DNA from 2 places in the Chromobacterium indicum genome. Region 1 is predicted to be linked to the other one. Evidence: riboswitches for the same ligand, from Rfam matches in the RefSeq annotation. Region 1 holds a riboswitch; the other holds the start of a gene.

Region 1 (7,685 bases):
ACAACCACAGCAAGAACATGGTGCTGCTGCCGCGTTCCAACCGGGCCGATTCGCTAGACGATCTGCTCAAGTCCCCCTCTCTGCGCTGGGGAGCGATACGCGGCTATCGCCACAGCCCCGCCCAGGATCGGCTGCTGAACGACCTTGCCCAGCAACACAAGCTGGTGATCGCGGAAAGCGAAGACGACCTGTACCGCATGCTGGTCAACGGTTTGGTGGACGTCGTTCTCGCGCACCCCATCAGCTACGATCCATGGTTTCGCGCCCACCACGCCGAGCAACTGGTCAACGCGCGCGACTTCTTCCCCGACGGCGAAACCATCGCCGGCTCCATCGCGCTGAGCAAGGCGCGGTTCACGCCGGCCGCCGCCGAGCTCTGGCACCAGGAGCTGCGCAAGATGTACCGCGACGGCGCCTTGCGCGCGATCCTGCGCCGCTACTTGAGCGAAGCCAGCGTGGATCAAGTGCTGAAGCAGCCGCTGGAATGACATGGACGCAAAAAAGCCCGGCTCGAAAGCCGGGCTTTTTCATGGCCAGCCGGTATTACAGCGCCAGCTTGGCGATGGCCTCCTTGGCCATGTGAATGGAGGTGGCGCGCTTGTCCGGCCCCATATTGACTGCTTCGGCGCGGATGATTTCCACATCGCTGACGCCCAGGAAGCCCAGCACTTTCACCAGGTAGTCTTCCTGGAAATCCATCAGGCTGCCCTGCTCGCCGCTGTGCACGCCGCCGCGGGCGGACACCAACACCACTTTCTTGTCCTTCACCAGGCCCACCGGGCCGGTTTCGGTGTACTTGAAAGTGCGGCCAGCGGCGAACACGCGGTCGATCCAGCTTCTCAGCTGCGTCGGGATGGAGAAGTTGTACATCGGCGCGCCGATGACCAGCACGTCCGCAGCCAGGAATTCCTCGATCAGCTGGTCGCTCAGCGCGGCCTCGCTGCGCTGGGTCGCGGTCCAGTCGGATTCGGGCGCGAAACGCGCGCCGACGATTTCGCCGGACAGGTGGGCGATCGGGTTGGCCGCCAGGTCGCGGTAGCTGGTTTCCACATTGGCGTGGCGCTGGCGCAGGGTGTTGGCGACGACGGCGGACAATTCGCGGGTGACGGAGTTGTCGGCCAGGATGCTGGAGTCGAGGTGAAGCAGTTTCATGGTCTGGGTCCTTCGGGGTTCGATTGCGATGAGTGGATGATAGATATCCAGAACAATCAGGACTAGACTGTTAAAATCGGAAACATTGTTCCATCAATGAAACAATCATGCAGGACCTGAACGATCTCTTGTACTTCGCCAAAGTCGTCGAGCACGGCGGCTTCATGGCCGCCGGACGCGTGCTGGGCATTCCCAAGTCCAAGCTGTCCCGCCGCGTAGCCGAGCTGGAAGCCAGGCTGGGCGTGCGTCTGCTGCAAAGAACCACCCGCCGGCTGTCGCTGACCGAAATCGGCAGCCAGTACTACCAGCACTGCCAGGCGATGCTGGCCGAGGCCGAGGCGGCCGACGAGACGGTGCTGCACAGCAGCGCCGAGCCGCGCGGCCTGATCCGCGTCAGTTGCCCGGAGCTGCTGTCCAAAACCATGCTCAGCGCCGCGTTGCCCCGCTTTCTGGCGCTCCACCCGCAGGTGCGGGTGATCCTCGACGCCACCAACCGCCGGGTGGACCTGATAGAAGAAGGCGTGGACGTGGCAATCCGGGTCCGCAACGTGATCGAAGACAGCGCCAGCCTGGTGGTGCGCCGGCTGGGCCGGAGCCGGGTGATCCTGGTGGCCAGTCCGGCCTTTCTGGAAAGCCACGGCGAGCCGAAAACGCCGGAACGGCTGGCCTCCCTGCCCGCGCTGGCCATGAGCCGCCCGGACGGCCGCGGCCAATGGGTGCTGCTGGACAATGTCGGCCAGAGCTACACTATCCACCTGGACACGCCCAGGTTGATGACCGACGACATGATCGTGCTGCTGGAAGCCGCCATCGCCGGCATCGGCGTCGCCGCGCTGCCGGCCAACGTCTGCCACCAGGCGCTGGCGGACGGACGGCTGCGGCACATCCTGCCGCAGTACGACTTTCCCTGGGGCATCCTGCACGCCGCCTTCCCCACCCGCCGCGGCTTGTCGCCGGCGGTGCGCGCCTTCATCGACTTCGTCTCGGAACAGCTGATCAGCGAGGAAATGGCCGGCGACTGGCAGCGCGCCGACATCCGCCCGGCATGACAATTGCTTCAGTCGAGGTTTCCCGTACCGGATGATTGAAGACATGTTCACGCTGCGCCCGTTGGCCGAAACCGACTCGATCGAACAACTGACCGCCCTGCTGCACTGCGCCTATGCCCAGCTGGCCGCGATGGGCCTGCGTTACACCGCGGTGGATCAAAGCGCGGCCGTCACCCGCCGCCGCATCACCGGCGGCTACTGCCTGCTGGCGTGGCATGGAGACGAGCTGGTCGGCACCGTTACGGTGCATCATCCGCGGCCCGCCTCGCCCTGTCCGCAATTCCGCCAAACCGACGGAGCGGTGCTGATGCAGTTCGCCGTCGATCCCGCCTGGCAAGGGCAAAGACTGGGCTCGCGGCTGATGGACGCCGCCGAGGACTGGGCCCGCCTCCAGGGCTATCGCCGCATCCGCCTGGACACCGCCGAACCCGCCACCCATCTGGTAGAACGCTACGGCAAGCGCGGCTACCGCGTCGAAGCGCCGCTGCAATGGCCGGACAAAGCCTACGCCAGCGTGGTGATGGTCAAGGAACTGGAAGCGGCCGCCGCGACTCGAACCTCTGTTTGCGCTGCAACAAATTGATGGCTGCGCGCCACATATCGCCGCCAGACCATTCGCATTTATTGCATCGCAGCAGATAACGAGTACAGTGACGGCCATGGCTCGCGATGAGCCGTCGCGTCTTTTCCTACCGTTCAAGAACAAGGGGTTGCAATGTGGTCAACTGCTGCAGTTCAAGGCGGGAAGTTCCCGTTCCCTCAACCGTTGTTTGATTACTGGCTGGACGCCTGCCAGCGCGGCATCCTGTATTGGGACACGCTGTACCGCCGCGGCGAAGCCTACCTGGAGCACTGCGAAAGCGGCAAGCCTCCGGTGCTGGTTTTCGACTACCGGATCATCATGGACGCCCGTGAGCTGCCCGATCCGGCCAACTACGCGCTGGCGGCGATCCAGCCGCCGGCCAACTGCCCGCCCACCGATCCCGCCAAGCGCCCCTTCGTCGTCATCGACCCCCGCGCCGGCCATGGGCCGGGCATCGGCGGCTTCAAGATGGACAGCGAGATCGGCATCGCGCTGCAACAGGGCCATCCCTGCTATTTCGTGATGTTCTTCCCCCAACCGGTGCCAGGCCAGACCATAGAAAGCGTGGCCAAGGCCGAAGGACACTTCCTCAAACGCGTCAACGAGCTGCACCCGGACAGCGACGGCAAGCCCTTCGTGATCGGCAACTGCCAGGGCGGCTGGGCATTGGCGATGCTGGCGTCGGTGGCGCCGGAACTGGTCGGCCCCATCCTGCTGGCCGGATCGCCGCTGTCGTACTGGGCCGGCGTGCGCGGCAAGAACCCGATGCGCTACGCCGGCGGCCTGAACGGCGGCACCTGGACCGCGTCGCTGGCCGGCGACCTGGGCAACGGCCATTTCGACGGAGCCCATCTGGTCGAGAACTTCGAGAAGCTGGATCCGGCCAATACCCTGTGGAAGAAGTCCTACAATCTGTACGCCAAGATCGACACCGAGCCGCAACGCTATCTGGACTTCGAACGCTGGTGGGGCGGCCATTACCTGCTGAACAAGGCGGAAATGGAATGGATCACCCAGAAGCTGTTTGTCGGCAACGAGCTGGTCCACGGCAAGATCACCAGCCATGACGGCAAGGCACGGGTGGACATGCGCAACATCCGCTCGCCCATCATGGTGTTCGCATCCTGGGGCGATAACATCACGCCGCCGCAGCAAGCGCTGAACTGGATCGCCGACCTGTACGACAGCGCCGAGGACATCCGCAATAACGAGCAGACCATCGTCTATTGCCTGCACAACAAGGTGGGCCATCTCGGCATCTTCGTCTCCGCCGGCGTCGCCAACAAAGAGCACAGCGAATTCGCCAGCGCGCTGGACCTGATCGACGTGCTGGCTCCCGGCCTGTACGAGGCCGTCATCGACGACATCGCGCCCGACGCGCCCGGCCAGGAATACATCGAAGGCCGCTACATCATCCGCTTCGAAGCGCGCGAGGTGTCCGACATCCTGGCGCTGGACGACGGCCGCGACGACGAGCGCGCGTTCGAAGTGGTGAAGCGCGTGTCCGAGATCAACCAAGGCGTGTACGACCGCTACGTCTCCCCCGCGCTGCGCGCCGCCAGCAATGAGGCCAGCGCCCGCCTGCTGCGCGAGCTGCACCCCGCCCGCCTGGAGCGGACGCTGGTCTCGCCGAAAAACCCGTGGCTGTGGTGGCTACCGGACCTCGCCGCCAAGGTGCGCGAGCAACGCCGGCCCGTCGCGGCGGACAATCCGCTGTGGCTGTGGCAGGAACAGCTGTCCGGCTTCATCGTTCAGTCGCTGGACCACTACCGCGACCTGCGCGACGCCGCGCAGGAGCAGCTGTTCCGCGCCGTCTACGAATCGCCGCAGCTCGCCACGCTGGTCGGCGTCGCCCCCGCCGGCGAGCCGCGCAACCAAGCCTTGACCTGGGAAACCCGGGAACTGGCGCGCCTGAAGCGCGAAGCGCTGGACCCCAGCTTCGAGCAAGGCACGCTGGCCGACGGCTTCGTGCGGTTGCTGCTTTACGTCAGCATCGGCATCGGCGTGGTGGACGAACGGCCGTTCAACGCCATCCGCCGGGTGATGCGCGACGTGCGCCACGAGTATCCGCTGACGCTGATGCAATTGAAGGACATCGTCCGACATCAGGTGGCGCTGGTACGGCTGGACGCGCCGCGCGCGCTGCGCGGCCTGCCTCTGCTGCTGCCGGATGCTCGTCGCCGCCATCAGGCCTGGCTGCTGGCTCGCGATCTGATGGCGCTGAACGGTCCCATTCCGGCCGAGCACCAGTCGCGGCTGAATGAGGTGGCCAAGACGCTGGAGCTCGACGCCGCGATCCACGCCGCCTCTCCCGCAGCTCGGGCTGAAGCGGAGCCTGCGGTCCTCTCGCCGGTCCCAGTCGAGGCCGCCCCCGCCGTTTCGCTCCCCGTGGCCAAGCCCGTCTCCGGCAAAACCGTTTCCGCGAAGGCCGCGACAAGCAAAGCTGCCCCGGCGAAGCCTGCATCCGCCGCCAAACCATCGGCCAAAACCGTCAAGCCGGCAGCGCGCAAGACCACTCCGGCAAGCAAACCGGCCACGGCAAAACCCTCGCCGGCAGCCAAAACGCCGGCAACAACCGCCAAGCCCGCCGCGCCGAAGCCGACATCGGAGGAAATCAAGCCGATAGCCAAGCCGGCCACGCGGACGAGCGCCGCGAAAAAGCCTGCGGGCAAGGCCAACGGCCAGGCTCCAGGCACGCCGCCGGCCGCTTCCGCGCCCGGCAAGCGGGGCAAGGCCTAAGCCATGCGCGGGAGCCGGGGCGACTCGGTTCCCGCATTGACTATTGCAATAGCGAAAGCTAATATTCCGGTTCTGCGGGAGAGAGGGGCCGCGCCCCCGCCGAAGACGCAAGCTCCCATAATCGCTCAGGCAAACGTACCGCAGCGCAGTATCGATTCAAGCCGATTGGAGAGAGGCCGCCCCGCGCGGCCCACCGAAGGGGCAAGCGGCCAAAGGCCGCGCAACTCTCAGGTAAAAGGACAAGGGGAGAGGCTGTTACCCAACCCGGAAACCGTCCAGGAGTTTGCCTTGTCCGCTCATCCATGCCTCGGCGCGAGCCTTTCGCGCCTCATTTCCGTTTTCCGTCATCCGCGCGCCATCGCTCCGGCTGGCATTCCATCGTTCCACCCCCATAAGATTTCATCATGCTGACCCTGATCTACCTGATCGCCATCACCGCGGAAGCGATGACCGGCGCGCTGGCGGCCGGCCGCCGCCACATGGACATTTTCGGCGTAGCCGTCATCGCCTTCCTCACCGCGCTGGGCGGCGGCACCGTGCGCGACATCGTGCTGGGCCGTTACCCGATAGGCTGGACCCAGCATCCGGAGTACGTGCTGCTGGTGGTGGCCGGCGGCCTGGCCGCGGTCCTGGTCGCCCGTTATATGCGCCATCTGAACCGCCTGTTCCTGATCCTGGACGCGCTGGGCCTGGTGGCGTTCACCATCATCGGCTGCGACGTGGCGCTGGGCATGGGCTACCACCCGGTCATCATCGTAATGGCCGGCATGATCACCGGCATCGCCGGCGGCATTCTGCGCGACGTGCTGTGCAACCGCGTGCCCATCGTATTCCGCCGCGAGCTGTACGCCAGCGTGTCGCTGCTGGTGGCCATCCTGTACCTGGGCCTCAACCATCTGGCCATGCCCCATGACTGGAACGTGATCGCCAGCTTCGCCTTCGGCCTGGCGCTGCGCCTAGTCGCGCTGTGGCGCGAATGGCAGCTTCCGGTGTTCGCCTACCGGCACGACCACCACTGAGCCCCAAGACAAACACCCCGCCCTAGCGGGGTGTTTCGCATTCCAGCCGTCAGCGCTGCGCCACAACCATGCCCAACCATGGATGTCACTTTCCTCGCGCGCGTCCCAAACTCCAGCCAGGGAAATGAAAATGGATATTTGACAGCCCACCGCAACCCAAGGTAAATAAGATTCCCCTGATATCCGATACCCGACAAGCTCGCCAACACCATGCACATTTCCGGCATCGCCTTTCGCCACCTTCTGCGCCTGCTGCTGGTTATTCCCGCGCTACTGATCTGCTACCTGCTCGCCGCGCTGGCGCTGGGCTGGCTGCCCGCCAACCGCAGCTGGCAGCCGCCCGCAGGCGGCATACCCATCTACCTGGACAGCAATGGCGTGCACACCAGCCTGATCATGCCGGTCAAAACCGACGCGATGGACTGGTCCGCCGCCTTTCCTCCGGAACACATCCGCCGCCCCGATCAATACGCGCGCTCGCCCTATATCTCCATCGGCTGGGGCAGCAAGGTATTCTTCCTGACCATTCAAAACTGGGAAGACCTGAGCGCCGGCAAAGCCTTGGCCGCGCTGGCTTTCGACCAAAGCGTGCTGCACGTGGAATACCTGCCCCAGCCGACGGAAGGCAAAGACACCCGGCGCATTCTGCTCAGTCCAGAACAATACCGCCGGCTGGTTGACTTCATCCGCCGCAGCGCGCCTTTTGACGCCAACGGCCAGGCACGACAGGAAAAGGGTTATCACTACGGCGACAACGACGCCTTCTACCCCGCCCATGGCCGCTACAACCCCATCGTCACCTGCAACCAATGGACGCGCGACGCGCTGGCCGAGGCCGGCGTGCGCACCGCGCGGTGGTCCCCTTTCGTCCAGCCGCTGTTCTGGCAACTGGAAAAGTGATCGCCTCCCTTACTTGAGCAGCGCGCGCAGGGCCTTGACCACCACCGGATCGGGCTTGGGGCCGATATCCTCGGTGGAGGCTACGATCCTGCCCTGCGGGTCCGTCACCACGATGCGGGTGGAGTGGTTGATCTCGCCGCTTTCCAGCCGCCGATGGCGTATGCCCAGCGCGGCGGCGACGCCGCGGGTGTCTTCATCCGACTTGCCGACCGCGAGCAGCCAGTTCCGCGCCCGGATTCCGTG
Region 2 (7,685 bases), on a different contig from region 1:
CGATACCAATGTGTTGCAGCAGGCTGCGCATGGCGTTTATGCCAGAGATCGGGCCGAGAAGGTGTCCGACGCCCAGCTCCGGCGATATTTCGACAAGGGCGTGGGCCGCAACGAGGGCATGATCCGGCTCAAGCGGCAGGTGAGGGACGCGGTGTCCTTCTTCCAGTTCAATCTGGTGGCGCCAAGCTGGCCGGATATCGGCCGTTTCGACGCGATCTTCTGCCGCAATGTGATGATCTATTTCGACAAGCCCACCCAGGCGGCTATCCTGAACCGGCTGGCAGCCTGCCTGAGGCCGGATGGTTTGCTGATGCTCGGGCATTCGGAAAGCATCACGCACCTGACCGACGCCTACGCCGGGTGCGGCAGAACCACCTATCGGCTGGCGCGCCCTGGCGCAGGGGAGGAGGGCGAATGAGCGCGGCGGGCAGGAAGATACGGGTGGTGGTGGTCGACGATTCTGCGCTGGTGCGCAGCCTGCTGACCGCCATCGTCAACGAGGCGCCGGACATGGAGGTGGTGGCGACGGCGGCCGATCCCATCATCGCCCGGGAGAAAATACGGGAAACCAATCCCGACGTGGTGACGCTGGATGTGGAAATGCCGCGGATGGACGGGCTGGAGTTCCTGCGCCGCCTGATGCGGCTGAGGCCGACGCCGGTGCTGATGATCTCGTCCTTCACCGATGCGGGATCGGAAACCACGCTCGCGGCGCTCGAGATCGGCGCCGTCGATTTCATCCACAAACCGGCCAACGACATCGCGCGGCATATGCAGGAATACGCGGAGGACATACGCGAGAAGCTCAGAGCGGCCGCCGAGGCCAGGTTGAGACAACCACGCCGCTTCCTCCCGCCGAGGTCGGCGAGGAGGATGGGAGTGGCCGCGCCGCTGAGAAAGGATGTGCTGGTATTCGTCGGGGCCTCTACCGGAGGAACCGAGGCGATCAAGGACTTTCTGATGGGCATGCCGGCCGATGGACCGCCCATTCTGATCGTTCAGCACATGCCCGAGCATTTCACTTTCACTTTCGCGATGCGCCTGGACAGGCTATGCCCGATACGGGTGAAGGAGGCTGAGGAGGGCGAGGCGGTGCGGCCCGGGGTCGCCTACATCGCGCCGGGCCACTCCCACATGCGGGTGGCCCCGGCCGCCGGCGGCGGTTACCGGATCGCGCTGGACCAGGGGGAGAGGGTCAACCGCCATCGCCCGGCGGTGGATCCCTTGTTCGAATCCGCGGCCAGGCTGTTGGGCAAGAAGGCCATCGGCGTGATCCTCACCGGCATGGGCAAGGACGGCGCGGAAGGCTTGTTGCAGATGCGCCACGCCGGCGCCGCCACCTTCGGGCAGGATGAGGCCAGCTGCGTGGTATACGGCATGCCGCGCGAGGCGTTCAAGATAGGCGCGGTGATGCATGTGCATCCTTTGAGCCGGTTGGCGGAAAAGGTGGTCGAGTGCCTGCAGGGCCACGCCGAAGGGGCGATTACATGAGCCATGCCGATCCGGCGCCCAGCTACAGCCACCAGTACTACGACAAGCATTTCCAGATCATGGCGGTCAAGGTGTTTCCCGGCGAGTTCCACGCCACCAACCAACCCAGGCTGCTGGTGACGCTGCTGGGTTCTTGCGTATCGGTATGCCTGAGCGACCGCCTCTCCGGCGTGGCCGGCATGAACCACTTTTTGTTGCCCGAAGGCTCGCTGGAGCTGGGTTCCGGCGCGTCTGCCGCCCGCTTCGGCGTCAACGCGATGGAGTTGCTGATCACCGACATGCAAAAGCTCGGCGCGATGCGCAACCGGTTGGAGGCCAAGATTTTCGGAGCCGGCAATGTGCTGGACGGCATGACGATGGTCAGGGTGGGGGAGCGCAACAGCCATTTCATCCGCACCTACCTGGCCAACGAGCAGATTCCCATCTTGGCCGAGGATTTATTGGGGGAGTACGCGCGCAAGGTGTATTTCTTCACGGAGACGGGCAAGGTGCTGATCAAGAAATTGAAGCGCACCAGCGCGGCGATCAAGCAAGAGCAGCCGTATCGCGGCCGCATCGTGGATCAGAACGAAGGAGCCAGGACCGGCGACATCGATCTGTTCATCTGAGCCGGCGAGCGGGCCCGGAACGAAAAAGGCGGCCGGAAGGCCGCCTCTGGTTTTGAGCGGAATGCGGGTTAGCGTTCCAGATGGGGCAGCTTGTCCTTCACGTCGGCCCAGTCCGCGTGGTCGGGCAGCGGATCGATGCGCTCGACGATGCTAGGCCAGTTCTTGGCCAGTTCCGCGTTGAGCGCGATGAATCCTTGCTGGTCCTTGGGCACGTCGTCTTCAGCGTAGATGGCGCTGACAGGGCATTCAGGCACGCACAGCGAGCAGTCGATGCACTCGTCCGGGTCTATCGCCAGGAAGTTGGGGCCTTCGCGGAAGCAGTCGACCGGGCAGACCTCGACGCAGTCGGTGTATTTGCATTTGATACAGGCATCGGTTACAACGTACGCCATTCGTGTATCCTCAGTAAGGCTGGATCGTGATTCGGGATAATCGTCATTTTAGCGGTAAATTTCCTTTCTGACGCTCCGGCAAATTCCTCAAGATGTCCAATGCGATCTACCGGGGCCGTTTCGCCCCCAGTCCCACCGGCCTGCTGCACGCGGGCTCGCTCAGCACCGCCGTCGGCAGCTACCTGGAAGCGCGCAGCCGCGGCGGCGAATGGCTGCTGCGGATGGAGGATCTGGATCCGCCACGCGAGGTGCCGGGCGCGGCCGACGACATCCTGCGCACGCTGGAGGCTTTCGGCTTCGAGTGGGACGGCGAGGTGGCGTACCAGAGCCGCCGCCATGGCTTGTACCGCGCCGCGCTGGAACGGTTGGCCGCCTCCGGCCAAGCTTACGCCTGCTGCTGCACCCGCAAGGAAATCGCCGCGCATGCCCGGCGCGGCTTGGATGGCTATGTTTACCCGGGCACCTGCCGGCGCGGCTGCCCCGGCGGCCGCGAGGGCCGGGCCTGGCGTTTGGCCGTGGCCGAAGGGGAGCGGGTGGTGGACGACAGGCTGCAGGGCGCGTACCGGCAGGACCTGGCGCGCGACATCGGCGATTTCGTGTTGCTGCGCGCCGACGGCTTCTGGGCCTATCAACTCGCGGTGGTGGTGGATGACGCGGAGCAGGGCGTCACCGACATCGTCCGCGGCGCCGATCTGCTGGTGTCCACGCCGCGCCAGCTGGCGGTTTACGACGCGCTCGGCCTGCCCGCGCCAGGTTATTGCCACCTGCCGGTGCTGACCAACGCAGCCGGCGAGAAATTGTCCAAGCAGACGCTGGCGCCGGCGATATCGACTGGCGATGCCGCGCGGCAGTTGCGCGCGGCGCTTGAGCTGCTGGGCCATGTCCCGCCGGCGGGTTGCGAGAGCCTGGACGATCTGTGGCGCTGGGCGGCGGCGAATTGGTCATTGAGCCGCGTGCCGGCCGGCCCCTTGCAACTTCCTCATTCCTGACGATTTTCCACGTTAATGACATAAGCATCTGCCTGCTAACGGTTTTTTGATGAAAAAAATCGTCAATGCGACATGTTTTTACGTCAAAACTGTGTTTTAATGCGCCCTTTTTTTGGCGCGGCGGCAGGCCGCACCCGGTTGCGGCGCAGCCGAGCGTTCTGGCTTCGGCTATCTTGAAGCCATGGCCCATAGGCCTGTCGATGCGGTTTTGACCTTTTCCGCATGTCTGACGCCGGGTGTGACTATCCCGGCGCGCGATGCTTTCGTTCCCACGGAGAGTCAGGTTTGAACGAAAACAGTTCCACTCAAAAGAAGGGCTCGCTCGGAGTCTGGATGTGCACCGCCCTGGTGGTGGGCAATATGATAGGCTCCGGCGTTTTCCTGCTACCGGCCTCGTTGGCGCCGTTCGGCGGCGTGTCGATGCTGGGCTGGCTGCTGACCTCCTGCGGCGCCATCTGCCTGGCGCTGGTGTTCGCCCGCCTGTCGGCCATTCTGCCGCGCGAGGGCGGACCTTACGCCTACATCCACGCGGGCTTCGGCGATTTCGCCGGCTTTTGGATCGCCTGGGGCTACTGGATCGCGCTATGGGCCGGCAACGCCGCGCTGGCGGTGGCGGCCACCAGCTATATGCAGGTGTTTTTCCCGGTATTGGGGCACAACGAGCCGCTGGCGGGGGCGGTCGCCATCGGCCTGATCTGGATCGTCACCTGGATCAACAGCCGCGGCGCGCGCAGCTCCGGCGTGGTGGCGGTGGTGACCACGCTGCTGAAGCTGCTGCCGTTGGCGGCGGTCACCTTCATCGGCTTCTTCCATTTCCAGCCGGAAAACCTGGCATTCAATCCGCACAACAAGCCGCTGCTGTCTTCGTTGTCCGCGACAATGGCGCTGACCTTGTGGGCCTTCCTCGGCCTGGAGTCGGCATCGGTGCCGGCCGGCGACGTGGTGGAGCCGGAGAAGACCATCCCACGCGCCACCGTGATCGGCACTTTGCTGGCCACCGTGCTTTATATCTTGTCCACGGTGTCGTTGATGGGCCTGATGCCGGCGGATACGTTGGCGGCTTCGCAGGCGCCGTTCGCCGACGCGGCCAAACTGATGTGGGGCGACTGGGGCTACTGGCTGGTGGGCTTCGGCGCGGTGGTGTCCTGCTTCGGCGCGCTCAACGGCTGGAGCCTGATGCAGGCGCACGTGCCGGCGGCCGCGGCCAAGGATGGCCTGTTCCCCAGCCGTTTCGACCAGCGCAACGCGGCCGGCGTGCCCATCTTCGGCCTGGTGCTGTCCAGCGCGCTGGTCACCATTCTGATGGCGATGAAGTATGCCGGCGGCGACAGCGGCGTGAAGATCTTCGAGTTCATCATCCTGCTGGCCACCGCCACCACGCTGTTGCCGTATGCCTTCTGCTCGATGGCGCTGATCGCGATCATGCTGATGCGCGGCAAGGAGTTCTCGCCCAAGGATTACGTCGCGCCCGGCTTCTTCGCCGGCATCGGCTTCGTCTATTCGCTGTGGGCGCTGTACGGCTCCGGCGCCGACATCGTGATGTGGGGCATGCTGCTGTTGCTGATGGGTCTGCCCATCTATGTCTGGCAGTTGAAGGAGCGGTTCGCTGGAGATTGACCGGTGTCCCGATGAGCGAAAAAGCGCAGCGCGATAGCCTGCGCTTTTTTCGTTTTCGAACCATTTTGATGCATGAAAATGAGCGGTTTTTTTCCTTGAAAAACATTTATCCAGACTGTTTGATATAGAAATAATATTGGCTTGCCAAGGCCCGGATATTGACACCATAATCGCCGGATCATACAGGAGAGAGCGGCTTTTCGGCCGCCGCCGAAGGCGCAAGCGCACCCGCAATCGCTCAGGCAAAAGGACTGTATCATCGGGCCGGCGGCAGCCGGTTCGCGCAATCTGGAGAGCGGCGCCCGCGCGGCGTCCACCGAAGGGGCTAACGGCTTATCCGGCCGGAAAATCTCAGGTGCAGGGACAGAGGGGTGTGGTTGATAGAGGATATCCACACTTTGCTCGAAGGAACCGCGCCATGACGGCCCCGAAACGTACTCCGCTGTATGAAGCCCACCTCGCCGCCGGCGCCAAGATGGTCGATTTCGCCGGTTGGGAAATGCCCATCCATTATGGTTCCCAGCTGAAAGAGCATGAGATTGTCCGCACCGACGCGGGCATGTTCGACGTTTCCCACATGACGGTGGTCGACATCACCGGCTCCGACGCCAAAGCCTGGCTGCAAAAACTGATCGCCAACGACGTTGCCAAGCTCGGCTTCGAGGGCAAGGCGCTGTATTCCGGCATGCTGACCCCGGAAGGCACCGTCGTCGACGACCTGATCGTCTATCTCACTTCCTACGGCTACCGCATGGTGGTCAACGCCGGCACCACCGAAAAAGACTTGGCCTGGATGGAGAGCCAGAAGGCCGGCTTCGACGTGGCGCTGAAGGTGCGCCGCGATCTGGCGATGCTGGCGGTGCAGGGCCCGCAAGCCATAGACAAAGTCTGCGCCGTGAAGCCGGAACTGGCCGACGCCATCCGCGCGCTGAAAGTGTTCCAGGGTCTGCCGCAGGATGAATGGTTCTATGCCCGCACCGGCTATACCGGCGAAGACGGCCTGGAAATCATGGTTCCGGCCGACCAGGCCATCGCTTTCTTCAATCAACTGCAAGCCGCCGGCGTTTCTCCCATCGGCCTGGGCGCGCGCGACACGCTGCGCCTGGAGGCCGGCATGAATCTGTACGGCCACGACATGGACGAGACCGTGTCGCCGCTGGAAGCCGGCATGGGCTGGACCATCGCCTGGGAGCCGGCCGAGCGCAAGTTCAACGGCCGCGAGGCGCTGGAGGCGCAAAAGGCCGCCGGCGTGAAGATGAAGCAGGTGGGCTTGGTGCTGGAAGGCCGCGGCGTGCTGCGCGAAGGCCTGAAGGTGGTGGTGGAGGGCGTGGGCGAAGGCGTGATCACCAGCGGCACCTTCTCGCCGACGCTGAAGCATTCCGTCGCCATCGCCCGCGTGCCGGCCGCCACCGGCGCCGCCGCCCAGGTGGATCTGCGCGGCACGCTGACCGATGTGCGCGTGGTGAAGATGCCTTTCGTGCGCAACGGCAAGAAAGTTTTCGAATAATCGGGCAGCGCCTTGAGGCGACTGCCGTCACCATTGATCTGATCTTAAGCTGGAGAACTTCAAGATGAGCAACATTCCCGCCGAACTGAAATACGTCGACAGCCACGAGTGGCTGCGCCTGGAAGCCGACGGTTCCGTCACCGTGGGCATCACCGCGCACGCGCAGGAATTGCTGGGCGACATCGTCTTCGTCGAGCTGCCGAAAGCCGGCGAGAATCTGGCAAAGGATGAGCAGGCCGGCGTGGTGGAGTCGGTGAAGGCCGCTTCCGACGTCTACTGTCCGATCGCCGGCGAAGTGCTCGCCGTCAACGAGGAGCTGGAAGGCGAGCCGGAGCTGGCCAACAGCGATCCGTACGGCGACGGCTGGTTCTTCAAGATCAAGCCGGCCAACGCCGCGGATCTGGACGGCCTGATGGACGCCGCCGCCTACGCCAAGGAAATCGGCGCCTGATGTGATACGCCCCTGGTCGTCAGACAGGGGCTTTTTTTTGGCTACGAAAACCACGGAAAACACGAAACAGGCAAACGTGCGATATTGCTTCTTTGACGGGGCTCTGCGCGCTTGACGCCATGCAGTTCGTGTTCTTTCGTGGTTTTCGTGGCAAAAGAAAGGTTTTGTATGTCTCTTGCTGCACTCTTCAATCGCCACGAATTCATCGCCCGCCACATTGGCCCGTCCGACGCCGAGCGCGCCGAGATGCTGGCCGCCGTCGGCCTGCCGTCCATCGACGCGCTGGTCGACCAGACCCTGCCGGCCGACATCCGCCTGAACCGCCGCCTGGATCTGCCCTCGCCGCAGCCGGAAGCCGAGGCGCTGGCCGCGCTGAAGGCGGTAGCGTCCAAGAACGTGGTCAACAAATCCTTCATCGGCCTGGGCTACTATCCGGTGCTGACGCCCACCGTCATCCTGCGCAATGTGCTGGAGAACCCGGGCTGGTACACCGCTTACACCCCGTACCAGGCCGAGATCGCACAGGGCCGTCTGGAAGCATTGCTGAACTTCCAGCAGATGGTGATAGACCTGACCGGCCTGGAAATGGCCAACGCGTCGCTGCTGGACGAGGCTACCGCCGCCGCCGAG

What was found. A riboswitch is a leader RNA that binds a small molecule or an ion and turns the genes downstream of it on or off. The one in region 1 is predicted to bind glycine.
Region 2: another riboswitch for glycine. It lies ahead of gcvT (glycine cleavage system aminomethyltransferase GcvT); the one in region 1 lies ahead of VA599_RS00570 (trimeric intracellular cation channel family protein).

The regions. Positions count from the first base shown of each region.
Region 1 is NZ_JAYFSJ010000001.1:92,115-99,799, reverse strand. Features, by position in the region: gene VA599_RS00595 (substrate-binding periplasmic protein) at 1-488, shown strand, start outside; gene VA599_RS00590 (FMN-dependent NADH-azoreductase) at 544-1,152, opposite strand; gene VA599_RS00585 (LysR substrate-binding domain-containing protein) at 1,260-2,201, shown strand; gene VA599_RS00580 (GNAT family N-acetyltransferase) at 2,245-2,784, shown strand; gene VA599_RS00575 (DUF3141 domain-containing protein) at 2,917-5,523, shown strand; glycine riboswitch at 5,589-5,674, shown strand; glycine riboswitch at 5,679-5,776, shown strand; gene VA599_RS00570 (trimeric intracellular cation channel family protein) at 5,928-6,542, shown strand; gene VA599_RS00565 (TIGR02117 family protein) at 6,753-7,442, shown strand; gene VA599_RS00560 (SCO family protein) at 7,452-7,685, opposite strand, start outside.
Region 2 is NZ_JAYFSJ010000003.1:215,492-223,176, reverse strand. Features, by position in the region: gene VA599_RS05845 (CheR family methyltransferase) at 1-418, shown strand, start outside; gene VA599_RS05840 (protein-glutamate methylesterase/protein-glutamine glutaminase) at 415-1,491, shown strand; gene cheD (chemoreceptor glutamine deamidase CheD) at 1,488-2,099, shown strand; gene fdxA (ferredoxin FdxA) at 2,168-2,491, opposite strand; gene gluQRS (tRNA glutamyl-Q(34) synthetase GluQRS) at 2,596-3,480, shown strand; gene VA599_RS05820 (amino acid permease) at 3,814-5,097, shown strand; glycine riboswitch at 5,271-5,361, shown strand; glycine riboswitch at 5,376-5,474, shown strand; gene gcvT (glycine cleavage system aminomethyltransferase GcvT) at 5,516-6,604, shown strand; gene gcvH (glycine cleavage system protein GcvH) at 6,669-7,055, shown strand; gene gcvP (aminomethyl-transferring glycine dehydrogenase) at 7,224-7,685, shown strand, end outside.